DNA from 4 places in the Neorhizobium sp. T7_12 genome. Region 3 is predicted to be linked to each of the others. Evidence: riboswitches for the same ligand, from Rfam matches in the RefSeq annotation. Region 3 holds a riboswitch; each other region holds the start of a gene.

Region 1 (5,003 bases), on a different contig from region 3:
ACGATCGGCGTGCCGGTTTCGCTCGCAAGCTTCAGGATCGCCGACACTTCCTCGACCGAGCCCGGCTTCAGGAGCATCGGCGAAGAACCTTTGTAGAGCCCGCGGCCCTCGACGAGATGCGGCGCAAGATCGTTGGCGTCGCGCAGGACGTGGTTCTCACCGACGATCGCCGCGAAGCGGTCGAGAAGCTCTGGGTTCGGCCCTGAAATGTCCATCGGCGTCTCCTCCTCTTTAGCCCCGGCTTATTCCCGCGGGGCGGCCGCCCTCGCCAGCCGGTCGTTGATCGCCTCGCCGAGCCCATGGTCGGGAATGGGCGTGACGGCGATGCTGGAGGCGCCGGTGGCGTCGGCGCGCTTCAGGTAATCGAACAGATTTGCCGCCGCTTGCGCAAGGTCACCGGACGGGCTCAGGTCAAAAACCGCCGCGGCGAGTTCCATTCCCTTCACTGGAGCGGAGCCGAGCCGGATCAACGCCTCGCCGGCCTCGACATGGTCGGCGTTGAGCCTCACCGCTGCACCCGGCGCATAATGAGAGGCCAGCATGCCGGGAGCCTCGATGATCGTCACCGGTCCCTCAGGCCGGATCACCGCAAGACCGGTTGCCTTCTCGATCTCTTCCGCGGCTACCCCGCCCGGTCTCAGCAGCCGGATCACGCCGTTCTCGACGCGAACGATGGTCGATTCGACACCGACCGGAGCCGCACCGCCGTCGATGATCAACGCCAGCTTCTCGCCCAGGTCGTCGGCCACGTGGCGCGCGCTGGTCGGGCTCACCTTGCCGGACGTATTGGCGCTGGGGGCCGCGAGTGGCTTTCCGAAGGCGCGGATGAGCTCGGAAGCAAAGCCCTTGGGAAGCCGGATGCCGACCATATCGAGCCCGGCCGTCGCCAGTGCATGGATGCCGCTTTCGGGCTTCAGGGGAAGGATCAGGGTAAGGGGCCCAGGCCAGAAGGCTTCGGCAAGCTTTCGCGAGATCGGATCGAAGTCGGCATAGCGCTCGGCCATGTCGAGATCCGACATGTGGCAGATCAGCGGGTTGAAGCGCGGCCGGCCCTTGGTCTCGTAGATGCGGGTGATGGCGGCGGGATTGGTGGCGTCGGCTGCAAGTCCGTAGACCGTCTCGGTCGGGATCGCCACGGGAAGGCCGTCCGCAAGGATGGTGCAGGCTTGGGCAAGTGCGCCGTCGTGATCCCGGGTGATGTCGATGATTTGAGCCGTCATATCCGCCCGTCAATAACGCGGACCCGGGCGTCTTCAAAGCTTTTTGATGATCTCGCGGAGCATTTCGTTGGAAGTGCCGAGCATCAGCACGTTCTTGATGGCTTCCATCGGATCGTTGGTCTGGAACAGAAGGCCGTTCTTGCGGATCGTGCGGTTGATCTGCAGCGGTTGACCCGCCTCGCGTTCGACCGCAACGGCAAAATACATGCGCGAATTGGCCGGGCTGATATGCTCGAAGAACGTTTCTTCCTCGCCGATCTTGGAGAAGAAGTTGGCGATATAGAACGACCAGCTCACCGGGCCGCCGCGTGGAAGAAACGTCCTTGCCGCCGTGACATGGCAATAGCCGAGATGCGGCCGTTCATCGAGCGTGTGGTGGAAGATGATCTTCGGAAAGTTGATCGAGCGATGGAAGGAGTTGATCCGGTTGTGGCTCGTTTCCCCAGCTGCCTCGAGCCTTTTGCCCGTGCGCTCGGCGACTTCGTTATGGGTGAGATAGCGGCGCTCTTCCGGCAGCCAGACCGGATTGTAGCGGGAGCTGCGCCCCGTCCGGAGGAATTCGGAATGGGAAGCAGTCTTCACTACCACCGGCGCCGGAGGCGGTGGTGGAGGGGCTTTGTAGTAACGGATCTTTCCCTTGGCCTGCACGGTGGCATCGCTCCCATTCACGCCGGGATTTTATGGCTTATCCCTTAATGACAGGTTTCGCTTTCGCGTGGCTGGAGTGTTGCATTTTGGGCCGTTTCGCCGCTGTCGCCAACGCGGTTGCCGATGTCGCAATGTCGCCTATGCGACACGCTCGCTCGATGATTATATCCGCCTCGATCTCGAGGTGCCGCCTGACTAGGGAAGGCGGAGAATTGGGAAGCCGGCAGGGTCTTTAGAAACCCTAATCTGGCGCTGCCCCCGCAACGGTGGTGGAGCAATAAGGCACGGCATGAGCCACTGGGAAAGAGCCGCAAGGGCCACCCGGGAAGGCGCCGAGCCGGTCCCCTGAACGGGACAAGCTCCTGAGCCCGGAAACCAGCCTCGGGATCAAAAATGACGACCGGACGCGGCGGGCGTTCGGGACAGGGTGTTGGGTGGGCCTTGAGGCCGGCCGGCATTTCCATGTCCTTCCGCTGTCCACATTGACGAGGAAGATAATATGGAAATTCGCAATCAAGCCCTGCGGCAGCTTAAGAACCGCCGTGAAGGCTTCAGCCTCGAACAGCCCTTCTATACCGATCCCGCCTATTTCAAGCTCGATCTGGAAATGATCTGGTATCGCGACTGGCTGTTCGTCGGGCATGATTGCGAGCTGCCCAAGGCCGGAGCCTATTTCACCCTGCAGATCGGCGATTATCCGGTCGTCGTCGTGCGCGGCCGCGACAACCAGATCCGGGCGCTGCACAATACCTGCCGCCATCGCGGCAGCCGCGTCTGCACCAAGGAGCATGGCTCGGCGGTCCGGCTCGTCTGTCCCTACCACCAATGGACCTACGAGCTGGACGGCTCGCTTCTGGTCGGCCGCCAGATGGGCCAGGACTTCGACAAGACCCAGTTCAGCATGAAGAAGGTCCATTGCGAAAGCGTGGCGGGCTTTATCTTCATCTGCCTTGCCAACGAGGCGCCGGATTTCGCGCCGGTTCGTGCGGCGATCGAGCCCTATATGGCCCCGCATCGCCTCTCGGAAGCCAAGGTCGCGCACCAGTCGACGATCATCGAGAAGGGCAATTGGAAGCTCGTCTGGGAAAACAACCGCGAGTGCTACCACTGCGCCGCCAACCATCCGGAGCTCTGCCGCACCTATCCGGAATCGCCCACCGCGACCGGCGTCCAGGGTGCCAAGGACGATCCGGTCATCGCCGCCCATTGGCAGCGTTGCGAGGAGGCTGGGTTGCCGAGCGAGTTCCGCATGGACGAAACCGGCCAGTTCCGCGTCGCGCGCATGCCGCTGATCGAGGATGCCGAGAGTTATACGATGAGCGGCCGCAACGCCGTGCAGCGCAAACTCTCCGAGGACGTGACGATCAACTCGATCGGCACCATGCTGCTCTTCCACTATCCGAGCAGCTGGAACCACATTCTCGGCGACCATGCGATTTCGTTCCGCGTCACCCCGCTGGGGCCGGAGGAAACGGCGGTCACCACAAAATGGCTGGTCCACAAGGATGCGGTCGAGGGCGTCGACTACAATCTCGAAGAACTGACCCATGTCTGGAACATGACCAACGACCAGGACCGCCAGATCGTCGAGGAAAACGCCTTCGGCATCCGCTCGCCCGCTTATGAGCCGGGTCCCTATTCGCCACTCCACGAAGGCGGCGTCATGCAGTTCGTCGAATGGTATTCGAACTTCATGGTCAACCGGCTGCAGGGCGACCAGGCGCAACTCTCGATCGTCGCCTGATCGCCAATTCGTGATCTGCGGTGATCGGTGCCGGGTACGTCTTCAGGAACCGAAACCTGCGTCTGGCGTTGTTTTCCGATTAAAAATCAGAATGAGGAAACACACCGCATGAACGCCTTTCGTCTACGTCTGACTGCGGCGGCGGTTGCCATCGCGACCACCTTTGCCGGGCTTGTGCCAGCGCAGGCCATTCAGATGCCGGCTCCCCCGTCAGGCATTTCGGCCGCCGGCGATGTCACCAATGTCCAGTACCGTCGCGACTTCCGGCGTGACCGCTATGGCTGGTATCGCGGCCACCGCGGTTATCGCGATCGCCGGCCCGGCTACCGTTACTACAACGGGTTCTGGTTCCCGCTCGCCGCCTTCGGCGCCGGTGCCATCATCGGTGGTGCCATACAGGCCGACCGGGGCGGCTATTCGAGCCGTCACGTCGCCTGGTGTGAAAGCCGTTATCGCAGCTATCGGGCCTGGGACGATACCTATGCGCCGCGCGCCGGCGTGCGGGCACGCTGCATCTCGCCTTACAGATAAGCAAGCGTTGGCCACCTCTACGCCAAGCCCGGTCGCGGCATATGTCAGCGGCCGGGCTTGCTTCGTCGCGGCGCACGTTAATTGCGCATTCAGGATGAACTTCCTAAGGTTGCGGCAAAATTGAAATTCACTGCATACTGAAATAATTGGCTGTCGAAAATTGAAACATAGACAAGGGATCTGGGGACCTAACATGACTCTTTTGAAGAAGATCGCGGTTGCGGGCATCTCCGCTGCCGTTCTCGCCGGCTCTCTGATGCCGGCTCAGGCGATGCCGCTGCCGTCCGCTCCGGCCGCCGGGATCGAAACCAGCGCCGACACCGACGTGACCCTCGTGCAGTACCGTCGCCATGGCGGCGGTTGGTATGGCGGGCATCGCGGTTATCGCGACTACCGTCCGGGTTATCGCCGCCATAACGGCTACTGGTTCCCGCTGGCGGCATTCGGTGCCGGCGCCCTGATCGGCGGCGCCATTGCCTCCCAGCCGCGTTACGCCGAGCCTGCTCCGGCCTATGGCGGTGGCGACGATATCAATCCGCGCCACTATGAATGGTGCACCGATCGCTACCGTTCCTACGACGCCTATTCGAACTCGTTCCAGCCGAACTACGGCCCGCGCCAAACCTGCTATTCGCCTTATTTCTAAGAGCGCCCGGCAGGCATTATCCCACCCGTCCGGTATCGAACCCGGGCGGGTTTCGTTTGTCCAGCGGTCAGAGAATGCCGGTGCGCTTCAACAGCCACCAGGCGGCAAGTACCGAAATGCCGATCAGGCCGAAGGCATAGGCCGTTCCGCCGGAGCCTCCCTCGAAGGGTAGCGACGAGGTGTTCATTCCGAAAAAGCTGGTGACCAAGGTCGG
Region 2 (5,003 bases), on a different contig from region 3:
GCTTTCCTCAACGCCTGCCTGAAGGCGGTGGAGGAGCTTGCGGCCGATACGGCAGACGGCGGCCCCGGCGTCATCATCGGCTTCCCGCGTCAGGGCGCGGAAGGCCGGCACAATTCGATCGCCGTGCTCGACGGCGGCAAGGTGATCGCAGTGCGCGACAAGATCGACCTGCCGAACTATGGCGAGTTCGACGAGAAGCGGGTCTTCATCGCCGGCGAGATGCCAGGCCCGGTCAATTTCCGCGGCGTCCGGCTCGGCATCCCGATTTGCGAGGATATCTGGGGCGATCTCGGCGTCTGCGAGACGCTCTCGGAGAGCGGGGCGGAAATCCTGCTCGTGCCGAACGGCTCGCCCTATTTTCGCGGCAAGGTCGACATCCGCCATCAGGTCGTTCTGAAGCAGGTGATCGAGACCGGCCTACCGATGATCTATGCTGCCCAGCTCGGCGGCCAGGACGAACTGGTCTTCGACGGCGCAAGCTTCGGCTTCAACACCGACAAGTCGCTCGCCTTCCAGATGAGCCAGTTCGAGCCGGCCGTCGCCGTCACCGAATGGAGACGGATTGGCGAGACCTGGCATTGCGCCCGCGGGCCGATGGCCCGCATTCCGGAAAAGGAGGAGGCGGACTATCGCGCCTGCCTTCTGGGCTTCCGCGACTACGTCAACAAGAACGGCTTCAAGTCGGTCGTGCTCGGCCTCTCCGGTGGCATCGACAGTGCCATCTGCGCGGCGATCGCCGTCGATGCGCTGGGCGAGGAGAGGGTGCGCACGGTGATGCTGCCCTACCGCTACACCTCCGAGGATTCGCTGAAGGACGCGGCCGATTGCGCCAAGGCGCTCGGCTGCCGCTACGACATCGTGCAGATCGCCGAGCCGGTGGACGGTTTTTCGTCGGCGCTGGCCGACCTGTTCGAAGGAACCGAGGAGGGGATCACCGAGGAGAACCTCCAGAGCCGCGCGCGCGGCACGATCCTGATGGCGATCTCGAACAAGTTCGGCTCGATGGTGGTGACGACCGGCAACAAGTCGGAAATGTCGGTCGGCTACGCGACTCTCTACGGCGACATGAATGGCGGCTTCAACCCGATCAAGGACCTCTACAAGATGCAGGTCTATGCGCTGGCCGCCTGGCGCAACGAGCACCTGCCGCCGACGGCTCTTGGCCCGAGCGGCGAGGTGATCCCGAAGAACATCATCTCCAAGGCTCCGTCCGCGGAACTCAGACCCAACCAGACCGACCAGGATTCGCTGCCGCCCTATCCGGTGCTCGACGATATCCTCGAATGCCTGGTCGAGCTGGAAATGGGGACCGAGGAGATCGTTGCCCGCGGCCACGACATCGCAACCGTTCACCGGATCGAGCACCTGCTCTATCTCGCCGAATACAAGCGGCGCCAATCGGCGCCGGGCGTCAAGATCACCAAGAAGAACTTCGGCCGCGATCGGCGTTATCCGATCACCAACCGTTTCCGCGATCGGTAGGAGAGGATCATGGCCCTGCGCAGCTCGGTCGAGATCTTCAATATCCGGACGAGGATGATGCGGGTGGTCTGGCAGACGGAAGCCCTGTTCGAGGCGCCCAACTGGTCGCCCGACGGGCGCTACCTGATGCTCAACAGCGAGGGGCTGATTTATCGTCTGTCACCGGAGGGTGATGATGGACCGGAACTGGTCGATAGCGGCTTTGCCCGCCAATGCAACAACGACCACGGCATTTCGCCGGACGGTTCGCTGATCGCCATTTCCGACAAGGTAGAGTTCGGCAAGTCGGCGATCTATGTCCTTCCCGCAGGCGGCGGCGTGCCGCGGCTGGTGACCCAAAACCTGCCGTCCTACTGGCATGGCTGGTCGCCGGACGGAAAAAGCTTCGCCCATTGCGGCATCCGCGGCGACGAGTTCGACATCTATACGATCGGCATCGAAGGTGGCGCAGAGACGCGGCTGACCTTCGGCGAGGGCCGCAACGACGGGCCGGATTTTTCGCCGGATGGAAAATGGATCTATTTCAATTCCAGCCGCACCGGATTGACGCAGATCTGGCGGGTTCCGGCCGCCGGCGGCGTGGCCGAGCGGATCACCGATGGCGGTTACGGCGACTGGTTCCCGCATCCGTCACCGAAGGGTGACAAGATCGTCTTTGTCTCCTACGACGCCGATGTCTTCGACCACCCGCGCGATCTCGACGTCCGCGTCAGGCTCATGGACATGGACGGCGGCAATGTCGAAACGCTGTTCGAGCTTTTCGGCGGGCAGGGCACGATGAATTCGCCGAACTGGTCGCCGGATGGCGATGAGTTTGCCTATGTGCGCTATTTCCCCGTCGCATGAGTGCCTTGCGCGGAGGATAGCGTAAGGGCATAACCGATCCTGTCAGGTGCCGGCGACAAGCCGGAGAATCGGGAATCCGGGGTGGAACCGGAACGTGCCCAACGCTGTGAGGTGGACGCTCGGCCGCAGGATATGAAAGCCACTGGGAAACCGGGAAGGCGGCGGTTGAGGCGGATGAAGCCAAGTCAGAAGACCGGCCTGACAAGATAGACCAGCCCGCGCGGACGGCGGAAAGGTTTCGGACCTCTCCTTGCTTCTGAAAGGCAGGGGAGCGACGGCATTGTTGGGGACAAACGATGCAGCCTGATCCTTTCGCGCATGCCTTGCTGCCTGCCGGTGAATTTTCGAAGGCCGAGCGTGCGGCCGTCTACCGGGCGATCGAGACGCGCCGCGACGTGCGCGACCAGTTCCTGCCCGATCCGCTGCCGGACGACCTGGTAAGGCGGCTGCTTGGCGCCGCGCATTCGGCACCCTCGGTCGGCTTCATGCAGCCCTGGAATTTCATCCTCATCCGCGATCAGGCGGTACGGGAGGCCGCCCGGGCTGCCTTTTCGCGTGCCAATGACGAGGCCGTGGAGATGTTTGCCGAGGAAAGCCGCGACCTCTACCGCAGCCTCAAGCTCGAAGGCATCGTCAAGGCGCCGCTGTCGATCTGCGTCACCTGCGATCCGGATCGTGCCGGCCCGGTCGTGCTCGGCCGCACCCACAATCCGCGCATGGACGTCTATTCGACCGTCTGCGCCGTGCAGAACCTGTGGCTTGCGGCAAGAGCCGAGGGCGTCGGTGTCGGTTGGGTCAGCATTTTTCGCGAGGAGGACGTGCGTGCACTGCTGGGCATTCCCGACTGCGTCGAGATCGTCGCCTGGCTGTGCCTTGGTTATACCGACCGGCTCTACGCCGAGCCGGAATTGGCGCTCAAGGGCTGGCGCCAGAGGTTGGCCCTGGATGAGCTGATCTTCCAGGATCGCTGGGAGAACCGCTGATCACTGCTGCGGCTGCGGTCCTGCCGATTTCGGATTGCTGAGGTCGATATCCGCTTCGGGCAGGAAAGCCGGCCCGACAGTGCGCACCTTCTTGTTTGGATCGTATGGCCGCTCCGGCGGCGGCGTGAGCACCGGCGGCTGGAGCGCGGCCTGCGGCTTTTGCGGGCGGGTCTGCAGTTTGGTAATCCCGGAATAGGGTTGCTCTTCTCTCGGAAGTTCGATGCCCGGCACCTTTCGGCGGTCGTCGACAACAGGCGGCAGCGGCTCGAAGGAGGGGATGCAGCGCTGTTCGCGAATGGCGGCGAGAATGGCATTCCGCTCTTCCGAGGGCAGGATCATCTGCCGCGAACTGTTCCGTTCCGCCGCCAGCGCGTCGCGGCTCTGCTCCATTCTTTCCAGCGCATCCCGCATCTGGCCGCAGACCTCGGCATTCGGGCCACCCAGAACCACGACGCTGCCATTGCCGCAGCCGGCTCGGCGCATGTCGACCCGCAATTCCCGGATATCGGTATTGTATTCGCCAAGCTGCTGGGCGTAGCTGCGCGCCGCAGACGTGTTGCCGATGATCTGCGGGCTGTTTCCAAGTTTCCGGTAAAGGGCTGCACAAACGGCAGGGTCCCCCGCCAGCGCTGCGGCAGGCAGAAGCAAGAGCGGTATGGTCAGCAGGCCGCGAAGCGGTATCGGCAATTCCGGCATCCTCTCCTAATGGGAGATGGCATCATGGAACGTGCCGGTTGATAATCTCATAAAGCCGCGATCACCGCACGGTGAAATCGATCCCAAGCGCCGTTCGGGCCCCCGAACGGCGCTCGCGCCAAAGCACGAGAAGATGGCAACTCAGGATTGAATCTGCAGATTTGGCTGCGAGGCTTCCACGACGGCGAGCGCCGCCATGTTCACCACGCCGCGAGACGTCACCGAGGACGACAGGATATGCGCCGGCTGGGCCGCCCCGAGAAGAATCGGGCCGACATGCAGAGCGTCCGTGAGGTTGCGGACCAGACCGAGCGAGATGTTTGCCGCATCGAGATTCGGGAAAACCAGCAGGTTGGCTTCGCCGGTCAGCGAACTGTCCGGCATGGCCCGCTTGCGCAGTGTTTCCGACAATGCCGAGCCCCCCTGCATTTCGCCGTCCACTTCCAGCTCCGGCGCCCGCTGGCGGACCAGCTTCAGGGCAGCCCGCATCTTCTGGGCGCTTTCCGAATCGCGCGAGCCGAAATTCGAGTGGCAGATCAGCGCCGCCTTCGGGGCGATGCCGAACCGGCGGATTTCCTCTGCCGCCAGAATGGTGATCTCGGCGATCTCCTGCGCGGATGGATTGTAATTCACGAACGTGTCGGTGAAGAACATCGCGCCGCGCTGGGAGATGACTAGGCTGAGGCCCGAGAAGGCACAGACGCCCGGCCGCTTGCCGATGATCTGGTTCACGTCGCTGAGATGCTTGTCGTAACGTCCTTCGACGCCGCAGATCAGCGCGTCCGCATCGCCGCGCTTGACCGCCAGCGCACCGATTACCGTATTGTTGGTGCGCACGATGGTGCGCGCCGCTTCCGGATTGATGCCTTCGCGGCCGACCAGGGCAAAATATTCATCGACATAGTCGCGATAGCGCGGATCGTCTTCCGGGTTGACCACGGCGAAATCGACATTCGGGCGGATCCGGATACCGAAACGGGCAAGCCGCGCCTCGAT
Region 3 (5,003 bases):
TCCCATGCGCGCCGACATGGACGATCGCATGCGCGCCGAGCGTTTCGCGCATCCATTGGCCGAAGGCGATCAGCGCGTGGCGCGGGGGGAGGTCCGGGCTGTGATAGTCGGCGCGGCGATCGGCATTGCGGCCGCGATCGGGCGCGAGCGCGACGGTGATATTGCCGAAGCTCGCGGCGCGGAAACGGAAAGCGCCGTCCCTGAAGTCTTCGTCGGCTTCGGTCCCGCCCCACGCCGCCTCTGCAACGGGTAGGGGATCGTAGGCGGAGCGTACGTGGCCGGCGGATTTGGCACTCAGGCGGTCCAGGAGATCACGCGGAGTCTCGGGGATATCTGAAACACCATAGCCGGCAACCGATAGTTCGTGCAGCATCCCGAGCACGCTCTGCGGCACGTCCAGACCCACGGCATAACCGGTACGGCCCGGTGCGCTCGGGTAGTCCGGCATGAGGATGACGATCCTGCGCCCGGGCCGTGGCGTGGTTTTGAGCCGGAGGAAGGCAGCGATACGCTCGACGACCTGTTCGATCCGGTCCGGTTCCGGCTGGTTGACGAGGTTGGCGGAGCTTTCGCCTGCCTTGAAGGAGATCGCGCCGGCAAGAATGCGCCCGTCGAGCTCGGGCAGGACGACGTGCATGGCGAGGTCGGCAGGGTTGAGGCCGCGCCGGTTCTCCGCCCAGCCATCGCGGCGGGTCGTGGCGACGACGATCTGGAAGACCGGCACGCCGGTGCGGTCGAAAATCGTTTCGCCGTTGCCGTCGGTGCCGCTGGCAAAGGCGGTGGTGGAAAGAATGGCCGCAGGTTTCAGGTCCGAGACCGCCTGTTCGACGAAGGCCAGTGCATCCGGCTCCTTCAGCCCGCCGACGAAGATCGGCACCGGTGCAAAACCACGCTTTTTCACTGCTTGGAACAGCTCGTCGATCGGCGCCGCGTCATTCGCAAGCAGCATGGAGCGGTAGAACAGGATAGGCAGGCGCGGCGCATCCGGCGTAAAGCGGGCCAGCAGTTCATTGGCCTCGACGATGCCTGTTCCGGGTGCGTAATAGCCGGCCTTCGGCACCGGGGCTGCCTGCGGCAGCGTTTCCGTTTTGCCCTCGGCCAGCGTCGTCAGCAGCGTCGCCAGAAGCCGCATATTCGCCGGACCGCCCTCGCGGAAACAGCTCAGGATGCCGGCGATCCGGTCTTCCGCAACGGTCGAGGCCGCGATCAGCCGTTCGTCGCGGATGCTGCATTCGCCGGGCAGCAGCGCCAGCGCGATCTTCCTGCGGCGCGCCAGCCGCGAAAGCTCCTCGACACCGTAGGACCAGCGATCGTAACCGCCGAGAATGCGCACGAGGATGATCTTGGCATGGGCCGCCGTCTTCTCGATCCAGAGATCGACGGACATCGGATGGCGCAGGTCGGAAAGGCTGGTCAGCCGCAGGCTCGGCAAGTTTGAGCCCCAGACGGCCGCGATGCCGTTCAGGTCGCTGCCGGAAAAGGACAGCACCACCACATCGGCCGGCGACTGGTTGAGGTCGACCGGTTCGATGAGGTCGTCAAGCGACGACGATGTGGTGGCGAGTATGTGCATCCTTCCCTCGGGCCTTCTTATGCGGCCAGCATCCTTTCGATCGCGGCGCGGTCGATGCCTTTTTCGCCGATCACGACGAGGCGGCTTGTCCGCGCTTCGCCGGGTGCCCAGGCGCGGTCGAAATAATGGTTCACGCGCGATCCTACCGCCTGAACCTGCAGGCGCATCGGCTTGTTCGCGACTTCCACGAAGCCTTTTATGCGCAGCACGTTTTCCGCCTCCGCCGTCGCGGAAATGCGTGCGGCGAGCTGTTCGGCGTCGGTGACTGCGGCCAGATCGACGACGAAGCTGTCGAAATCGTCGTGATCGTGGTCGAGTTCGTCGTCGTGATGGGTCTTGCGGTTTTCGATATCGTCCTCGACGGCGAGGCCGAGGCCGATCAGCACGGCCGGATCGATGGCGCCGTTGGCGGCCGAGACGATTTTTACGGCACGTGGCAGATGGGCGGACACGCGATCCCTGGCGGTCGCGAGGCCGGCGGCATCCAGGAGGTCGCTCTTGGTGAGCACGATCATGTCGGCGCACGCCACCTGGTCCTCGAACACTTCCTCGACCGGGTCGTCATGGTCGATCGAGCCGTCCGCGTCGCGCTGCGCTTCCAGCGCCTCGTGATCGTCGGCTACGCGACCTTCGGCAAGCGCCAGTCCGTCGACGACGGCAATCACCGCGTCGACAGTCACCCGTGCCTTGACGTCAGGCCACTGGAAGGCCTGGACGAGGGGTTTTGGCAACGCGAGGCCGGAGGTCTCGATGAGGATGTGATCGACGCGGGGTTCGATGGCCAGGATCCGGTCGATCGCCGGCACGAAATCGTCCGCCACGGTGCAGCAGATGCAGCCGTTGGCAAGCTCGATGATGTTGTCTTCCGGGCAGCTTTCGATGCCGCAGCCCTTCAGCACGTCGCCGTCGATGCCGACATCGCCGAATTCGTTGACGATGATCGCCAGCCGCTTGCCCTTCAGGTTTTCGATCAGGTTGCGGATCAGCGTGGTCTTGCCGGCGCCTAAGAACCCGGTAACGACGGTGCAGGGAACGCGGTCGAACGAAACGCTCATGATGGCATGTCCTCGTGGTGATGAAAGGGTGGAATACGGGCCGTCATGCCCTTGCCGCGCAGGCAGGTCGGGCGACCGCGAAGGGGAAGGAAGCCGCGCTCGTCCTCGGCCAGCATCATCGCACCGGTGACGATGTCCTCGACATTGTCGAGCGACAGGTGGCCGAAGACATAGGACCAGCCGCTCTTGTGGTTGAAGGCGGCACTCGGGCTTTTTTCGCAATTTGCAAGGCAGGTGACGGGCTTGACCGCGAGCGGCTTGCCGCTTGCTGCCTCGCGCAGCGCCGCGATCAGTGCGATGCCCGGTCGGATTTCGCCGTCGGACGCGTCACGGCAATTGGTGCAGACGAAAATCGTCACATCTGCCGGGCCGGCGGTTGCCGGATCATCTGGTCGGTGGTCACTCATCGGTCAGCCGCGTTCCCGCCGGGGTCGAAAAATCGGGGCGCGGAGCAGAAGGTCGAAATCCCTCTGCGGTGATCGAGAAACTTCCTCCGGAGCACCCCGCCCGGTGAAGCAAAATTAATCGGACGGCAGGTCTCCTGGCTCGCGGGTCGTCGCCATTTGCCTGCCTTCCCAGGATACCGTTGGCCGGATTTCCCAGTGGCTTGACGGCCGAACGGCCGTTTTAGGCAATGGCTCGCCGCCTACAGTTGCGGGGGCAGCCGCGGCATTGATCCTGAAAAAGGGATCGCACCGCATTCTCTCTTAGCCCTCCCCGTTGCCGGAAAGGGACCATCTCTCTTCAAGTAAGCCCGGTCGCAGGCCCATGTCAATGCGTCGCAAAGGCGATTGCCGTGACGCCGAATTCGTCTATAGTGACCGAGCCTATGGTGCCCGAAAGGGTTTTAGAGGGAATGCGGTGCGACGGAATTCTGCCGTCCAACCCGCGGCTGCCCCCGCAACTGTAAGCGGAAAGTCTTCGACCAAAACGGCCGTCCGGCCGTCAAGCCACTGGGAAATCCGGTCAACGGTATCCTGGGAAGGCGGGAGAAGGCGTCCGATCCGCGAGCCAGGAGACCTGCCAGAGGCGGCAAAGAACGTGAACGGCCCTCGGGTGGAGGGCGAAAGGACGAGATCATGGTACTGAATTCTGCTGCAGCTGCAGTCAGCCTCTCCGCTTCGAAAATCATCCCCCTCAGCATGACGGCCCTGCTCGGCCTGTTCATCGTCGGCTTTGTCGGCTTCTCGCATCTGGAAGTCGTCCATAACGCCGCGCATGACACGCGCCACTCGCTCGCCTTCCCCTGCCACTGAGGAGTTCTCCCCAATGTCGTTGTTTCGCAACATCGTCTTCACGGCGGTGATCGCCGGACTTTTGTCCGGACTGCTGCTGACCGTGATGCAGAGCTTCTCCACCGTGCCGCTGATCCTGCAGGCGGAAGTGTTCGAAAATGCCGCGCCCGAGGCGGGCCACAGCCATGATGCTGCACCTGCCGCAGGCGCCACGGCATCCGCCGCCGAGCATCACCACGGCGAGGAAGCCTGGGCTCCCGCCGATGGCTTCGAGCGTTTCATCTATACTGCTGCCGCCGACATGCTGTCGGCTATCGGTTTTGCCCTTGTCCTGGTTGCCGCCTCGGAAGCGTTCGGCGGCTTCAAGGGCTGGCGCGGTGGCCTGATGTTCGGCATTGCCGGCTTCCTCGCCGTCATTCTCGCGCCCGGCCTCGGCCTGCCGCCGGAACTGCCCGGCATGCCGGCTGCGGAACTCGGCCCGCGCCAGATCTGGTGGGTCTCGACGGCGGTCTGCACGGCAGTGGGTCTCGGCCTGCTCGCCTATACCCGCTCGGCTGTGTTTGCAGCCCTTGCGATCGTGCTGCTGATCGCCCCGCATCTGGTCGGCGCGCCGCTGCCGCCAAGCCATGAAACGGCGGTCCCGATGGATCTCCATGCTCGCTTCGTCAACGCCGTCTACGCCACCAACCTGGTGTTCTGGGCGGTGCTCGGTGCGCTGGCCGGGGTCGTCCGCGAAAAGTTCCGCGCTGGCGAGGGAGCTTCTGCCGGATCTCCGGCGAAGCTTGTTTCCCGGTGAAGGAGATCGACGAGGCGTCCGTCGAGCGTCACCGCGCCAAGATGGCGAACCGCAAGGCGGTTCAGGATGCGGAAGTGGCCGAGAAGACCCAGGAAAAGGGTCTTCTCATCGTCCATACCGGCCCCGGCAAGGGCAAATCCACAGCCGCCTTCGGCCTGGCGCTGCGCATGCTCGGCAACAACCGCCGGGTCGGCGTCGTACAGTTCATCAAGGGCGCCTGGTCGACCGGGGAGCAGCCCGCGCTTGCCGTCTTCGGCGACCGCGTCGTCTGGCACACGATGGGCGAGGGTTTCACCTGGGAGACCCAGGACCTGAAGCGCGACGTCGCCGCGGCGGAAAAGGCC
Region 4 (5,003 bases), on a different contig from region 3:
GGCCGTGTGCTGCGCCCAGAGCGCGATGTCGAAGTCGCCGCCCGAAGCGACCTGCTGGATGTTCTCCACCACCTGCGTATCGACCGCGATGCCGATCTTGGCGAGTTCCGCCTTGACCACCGGCAGCATGGTGACGAGATCCGGGCGCTGCGGATAGGTGATGACCAGCAGGCGCAGCGCCGTGCCGCCCTTTTCGCGCATGCCGCCACTGCCTCTGGCCCAGCCGGCTTCGTCGAGCAGCGCGCCGGCCCTGGCTAGATCGGTCGGGCGTGCCTCCTGGCCGGCAAAGGGGAAATAGGCGGCGTAGGCACCGGTGGCCGGTTCGCCGCCGTTGATGGCGGCTGCAAGCTCCTTGCGGTCGAAGGCCAGATCGATCGCCCGGCGCACCTTGACGTCAGCCAGCAGCGGCCGGGCGGTATTGAAGAAAGCAAGATACTGGTACCCGACCGGGAACGATTTGATCGTCAGGTCCGGATTGGTCGTGAGCCGGCTCACGACCTCCGACGGCAAGCCGAAGGCCATGTCGAGTTCGCCGGCTTCCAGCGCCAGCGTCAGGGTCTGGGCATCACCGAACTTGCGGAAATTGACCGGCGAACGCTGGTCGGCGCCAGCGAAATGCACGTTGGGCTCCAGCGTGATCGAGGCATCCGTCTTGAAGGCGGAGATCCGGTAAGGACCGCTGAAGACGGCATTGCCGGCCTCGGTGGGTTTGTAGGCAATCAGCGGCCATTCGGCGAAGAGTGCCTGAATGAACGGCACCGGCTTTTCGGTCGTCACCTTCAGCGTCAGGTCGTCGACCGCCTCGAAGCTCAGCTTGCCGCCGGTCGCGAGCGCCGCCTTGTTGTTGGCGAACGTGGTATCGAAACCGGCTGCCAGTGCCCTCGCGGTGACGGGCGTGCCATCGGAGAACAGGCGGCCGGGTTTCAGGGTCACGGTCCAGGTCAGGTCTGCGATGCGCTGCGCCTTCTCGGCCAGCTCCGGCACGAGCTTGCCGTCCCGATCAACGGTGAAGAGGTTCTCGCCGACGCCATGGCTGACCAACGCCCAGCCGTTCGACCCCTTGGCCGGGTCCGTGCCGCTGGTGATGTAGGTGGCTCCGACGCGAAGCGGCTCGCCTGCGAACACCGTGCCTGCGGCGGCAAAGGTGGCGGCGGTGAACCAGGCGGCGGCCAAGCGCGATAGCGTCTGTGACGTCAATTCTCTCTCCTGTTGTTCTGTTCGGATGGGGTGCGAAGCCGCTGCTTGCGGCCCGTTGGGTGATAGGCGAAGTTCTCGACGATCCGGCCGCCAAGCAGGTGCTCGCCGACGATCCGGTCGATCGCATCTTCGGTGACGCCGCCGTAATAGGTGCCTTCCGGAAACACCTGCAGCACGGGCGCCAGACTGCAGGGACCGAGACAGGTGGATTTTGCGGTCATCGTGCCGTCGCCGGCAGCGCGCAATTTCTGCCGCTCCTGTTGGTTGCGCAGATGTCCCCAGATCACATCGGCTCCGGCCGCGTTGCAGGGGCCGCCCTGGCAGACGAGTGCGCGGCGTTTCTGGGCTGGCACGAGTGAACCTTCGATGACGGGTGGGTTTTCGGTTTTCGGGACATCCAGCTCCTCGGCCGTCTCCAGCAGTTCGCCGAGAAGCTGCGCCATCAGCGTGCTGGAGGCGATATCCTTGGCGACGGACAAGGCCGGCCAGGGGCGGCTGTCGGCGGCCTTCCAGCGCGTCAGCGATTTCGTTAGCCAGATATGGAAGCTCGGCTCCATGGGCAGGACGAGCGGCACGATGACGACGGTTTCGACATCCTCGTCGAGCAGATTGGACAGCGCTTCGCGCAGCGAGGGGGTTCCCTGTTCGGTAAAGGCGAACCGCACCGTTCCGGCCCCGGTCATGCCGGCCGCAAGTTTCGCGAGCCGCTGCATTTCCAGATGCGGCGATGCCGCAAAGGCGGATTTGGCGATCAGGAGGACGGCGCGCCCGGATACGTTCTGGGAAGATAATCCCTGTGTTTTCACTGCCTTCGTCTCACTCAAGGAGGCGGCAGCAAAAATGAAGGTTGCGGCAGGCACGATGGCCCGACGGAACCGTCATTCCTGTGGCACACCCCGACCACGGAACTTCTATCGTCAGGCAGGTCTCCTGGCTCGCGGGTCAAAGCCTTCATCGTCCGTCTTCCCGGCATTGACTGCCAGTGACATGTTGGACGAACGGCTCACCGCTCACAGTTGCGGGACAGCTCCGGTTTTTACCGGATTCCCTCTTAGCTTCCATCGCGGGATGGAAGAACCTTGACGCCGCCAACCTACACTCCCGCTGCCGACTGTCAACGGCGCCGCTTCATGCAGCATCACGCGGCTGGTCCGGAACTGCCGTAACAATTCCGGACCAAGGTTATTGCATCAATGCGATGCTCCGGAGCCGCCGACGGCAACGATCGTAAAGGGTTTTCCTTCGACGGGAATCGTCCGGACCTCCTTCAGGCTCTCCGCATCGACAACGCGAACCAGCGAGTGCCGCGGATCGGTAATGACGATATGGCCGTCCGCAACGGCAAGACGCGGCCGCGGATCACGCCAATGGCCGTCCTTGCTGTAGGGCTCGGTGACCTTGGCTTTGCGAACGATCTCGCCCTTGATCACGTCCAGCACATGAAGATCACCGTCCTCCGTCAGGATGTAGGCACTGCGCGGCGTTGCTGGGTCCAGCAGGAAGTCGACGCGGCGGGTGGGCAGGGCGATCAGCCGGAAGTGCTTCTCGGCATCCGGATCGATCAGGACGATTTTGTCCTCGCCGTAGTTGCCGAGGAAGAACTGCATCGCCTTGCCACCAAGCAAGGTTCCGGTGCTGCCCTTTGGCAGGTCCGCCGGGTAAGCGAGCATTTCCAGCTTCGGGCCATCGATGCCGCCGGGCCGGGCAACGAGAACGCCTTGCTTGCAACCGAAGGCAACCAGCCGGGCCGAGGTGGCCTCGCCGTGAAGATCGGTGCATTTCGCGACCTCGCCGAACTGCTTGCCCGCCTCATCGACGACGCGAAGACCGACCCTCGGCGGCAGTTCGTCGGGCTTGGTTTCGATTTCAGTGTTTGGGACCGACACAAGCACGAAACGACCCATCGTCACCGCTACGCCGTGATGCGGCTTCGTCGTGTCGACTGTCTTCACGTCAGCCCTGCCTTCGAGCAGAGCTGTTTCGTCGATGATATCCGCCTTGCCGCCTCGATCGTAAAAGAGGACCGCATGGTCGTCGTGCGGAACGACGTGGAAAGGACGCTTGCCCTCGAAAGTCACGGGCAGCAACCCGACCTCGGAAACCTCCAGATCCCGATGCTCCCCGTGATCGGAGAAATCGATGCCAGTCCTGATGACGTGCACGATGTCATGATCTGACTGGGTAACGAATACGGTCTGGCCGGACGCGCTGGCGGTCAGGGCCGCAGGCCCCTTGACGTCATAGCGGCCGAGTTCCTTGCCGTCCTCGAAGTTGATGGCACGCACGACGGGGTTCGTGTGATCGCCGACAAACAGGCGCCATGCCTCCTTCGTCTCATGATCTTCATCGGCAGACGCTCCGGACGCCGCGAAGATAAGACCTGATGCGACAGCAGCTAGCAGACGATTTGGAGTGAGGGACAAATTCATGAGGTCTCTTCCTTATTGTTTGAACTTTTGTCGCGCCGAGAGCCTATCCAGCATATGACTATGTACGTTATATCGTTACATTCAACGTCGAGGATGTAATAACATTACATAGGCGGCCGTTGTCAACCCCTGCGAGGGCGACATTTGCCTGGTTCACGCTGGTAGGGCATGCAGCCTGCGGGTTTGACGCGGCAGGACAAATGGACCTCAAAGATTGCCTGGCGGCAGTCGGCCTTGCCGCTCGAGGAAAATCCGTCGTTGCTGACATAAAACTCTTACATATCGGGAGGAAATCTGCCGGGCGGGCCGTGGGACTTGGCAAACGGAAGAGGACCTTCTCCGATGACGACATTGCAACAGGTGGCGACACGAGCCGGATGTTCGCTGGCGACGGCGAGCCGGGCGCTCAGTCGCAACGGCAATGTCAGCGACCGCATGGCCCGCAGGGTCCGTCGCGCGGCGGCAGAACTCGGGTATCGGCCGATCAATTCGACGGCCGGCAGGCCCGGGCAACGGCCGGTCGTCGGCGTGCTGATCCCCAGCATCACCAATCCCGTTTTCGCCTCGTCGCTTTCCAGCATCCAGAACCGCATGCTGGTCGCCGGCCATGGCGTGCTGATCGCCCAGTCGAACTACGACCCTGCCCGCGAGGCGGACGCAGTCGCCTCGCTTCTCAACGACCGGCCGACCGGGCTGATCCTGACCGTCTGCGATCCCGCCACAAGCGTTGCCCTCACATCCTCGCTGCCGCCAACCGTGCTTCTCAACAACATGCCGACCTCGCTGTTTCCGGCCGCCGTGACCGTGGACAATCGCGGTGCCGGCCGGGAGCTGACGCAGATGCTGATCGGTCTCGGCCATCGACGCATCCTGTTCGTCTCCGGAAATTTCGCGGCCTCCGACCGCGCGCGTCGCCGGCATGAGGGTTATCGCGATGCGATGAACAACAATGGCGTTGAGCCCTTGGGAGCGGTCGAGATTTCCTTCCTCAACGGCTACGACCAGCTCGATCTCAGCGTGGCGCTCGCGACCGTGTCGCCGACGGCGATCATTGCCTCCAACGATCTTCTCGCGCTCGGCGTTATCAGCGCGCTGCGGCGCGAAGGACTTTCCGTACCCCGTGACATTTCCGTGGCCGGTTTCGACGGGATCGCCATTGGACGGCTGATGGACCCGCCGCTGACGACGGTGGAGATGCCGGATGCGAGCATGGGGGCAGCGGCGGCCTCGCTGTTGCTGGACATGGCCGAGAATGCAGCACCCCCCCGGCATCTCGACGTTGGCTATATGCTGCGCCGGGGCGGCACGGTGCGGGCAATCCGCTAGCGCTTCGTGCAAAAGGAAAACCGCCGCTTCCGATCGGAAACGGCGGCTCGT

Evidence for each region. A riboswitch is a leader RNA that binds a small molecule or an ion and turns the genes downstream of it on or off. The one in region 3 is predicted to bind cobalamin.
Region 1: another riboswitch for cobalamin. It lies ahead of C5J26_RS12400 (aromatic ring-hydroxylating dioxygenase subunit alpha); the one in region 3 lies ahead of C5J26_RS25840 (CbtB-domain containing protein).
Region 2: another riboswitch for cobalamin. It lies ahead of bluB (5,6-dimethylbenzimidazole synthase); the one in region 3 lies ahead of C5J26_RS25840 (CbtB-domain containing protein).
Region 4: another riboswitch for cobalamin. It lies ahead of C5J26_RS10750 ((2Fe-2S) ferredoxin domain-containing protein); the one in region 3 lies ahead of C5J26_RS25840 (CbtB-domain containing protein).

What each region holds. Positions count from the first base shown of each region.
Region 1 covers NZ_PVBK01000004.1:170,492-175,494, reverse strand. The annotation lists gene C5J26_RS12415 (FAD-binding oxidoreductase) at 1-215, opposite strand, end outside; gene C5J26_RS12410 (L-threonylcarbamoyladenylate synthase) at 243-1,220, opposite strand; gene C5J26_RS12405 (DUF6656 family protein) at 1,254-1,868, opposite strand; cobalamin riboswitch at 2,034-2,267, shown strand; gene C5J26_RS12400 (aromatic ring-hydroxylating dioxygenase subunit alpha) at 2,368-3,612, shown strand; gene C5J26_RS12395 (BA14K family protein) at 3,721-4,143, shown strand; gene C5J26_RS12390 (BA14K family protein) at 4,337-4,789, shown strand; gene C5J26_RS12385 (transporter) at 4,857-5,003, opposite strand, start outside.
Region 2 covers NZ_PVBK01000002.1:512,504-517,506, forward strand. The annotation lists gene C5J26_RS08500 (NAD+ synthase) at 1-1,482, shown strand, start outside; gene C5J26_RS08505 (TolB family protein) at 1,498-2,328, shown strand; cobalamin riboswitch at 2,356-2,545, shown strand; gene bluB (5,6-dimethylbenzimidazole synthase) at 2,625-3,311, shown strand; gene C5J26_RS08515 (hypothetical protein) at 3,312-4,007, opposite strand; gene C5J26_RS08520 (NADP-dependent malic enzyme) at 4,149-5,003, opposite strand, start outside.
Region 3 covers NZ_PVBK01000017.1:35,127-40,129, reverse strand. The annotation lists gene cobN (cobaltochelatase subunit CobN) at 1-1,573, opposite strand, end outside; gene cobW (cobalamin biosynthesis protein CobW) at 1,591-2,628, opposite strand; gene C5J26_RS25845 (DUF1636 domain-containing protein) at 2,625-3,035, opposite strand; cobalamin riboswitch at 3,142-3,382, opposite strand; cobalamin riboswitch at 3,442-3,671, shown strand; gene C5J26_RS25840 (CbtB-domain containing protein) at 3,708-3,884, shown strand; gene C5J26_RS25835 (CbtA family protein) at 3,898-4,659, shown strand; gene cobO (cob(I)yrinic acid a,c-diamide adenosyltransferase) at 4,656-5,003, shown strand, end outside.
Region 4 covers NZ_PVBK01000003.1:369,383-374,385, forward strand. The annotation lists gene C5J26_RS10745 (ABC transporter substrate-binding protein) at 1-1,197, opposite strand, end outside; gene C5J26_RS10750 ((2Fe-2S) ferredoxin domain-containing protein) at 1,194-2,003, opposite strand; cobalamin riboswitch at 2,100-2,294, opposite strand; gene aztD (zinc metallochaperone AztD) at 2,388-3,626, opposite strand; gene C5J26_RS10760 (substrate-binding domain-containing protein) at 3,969-4,952, shown strand.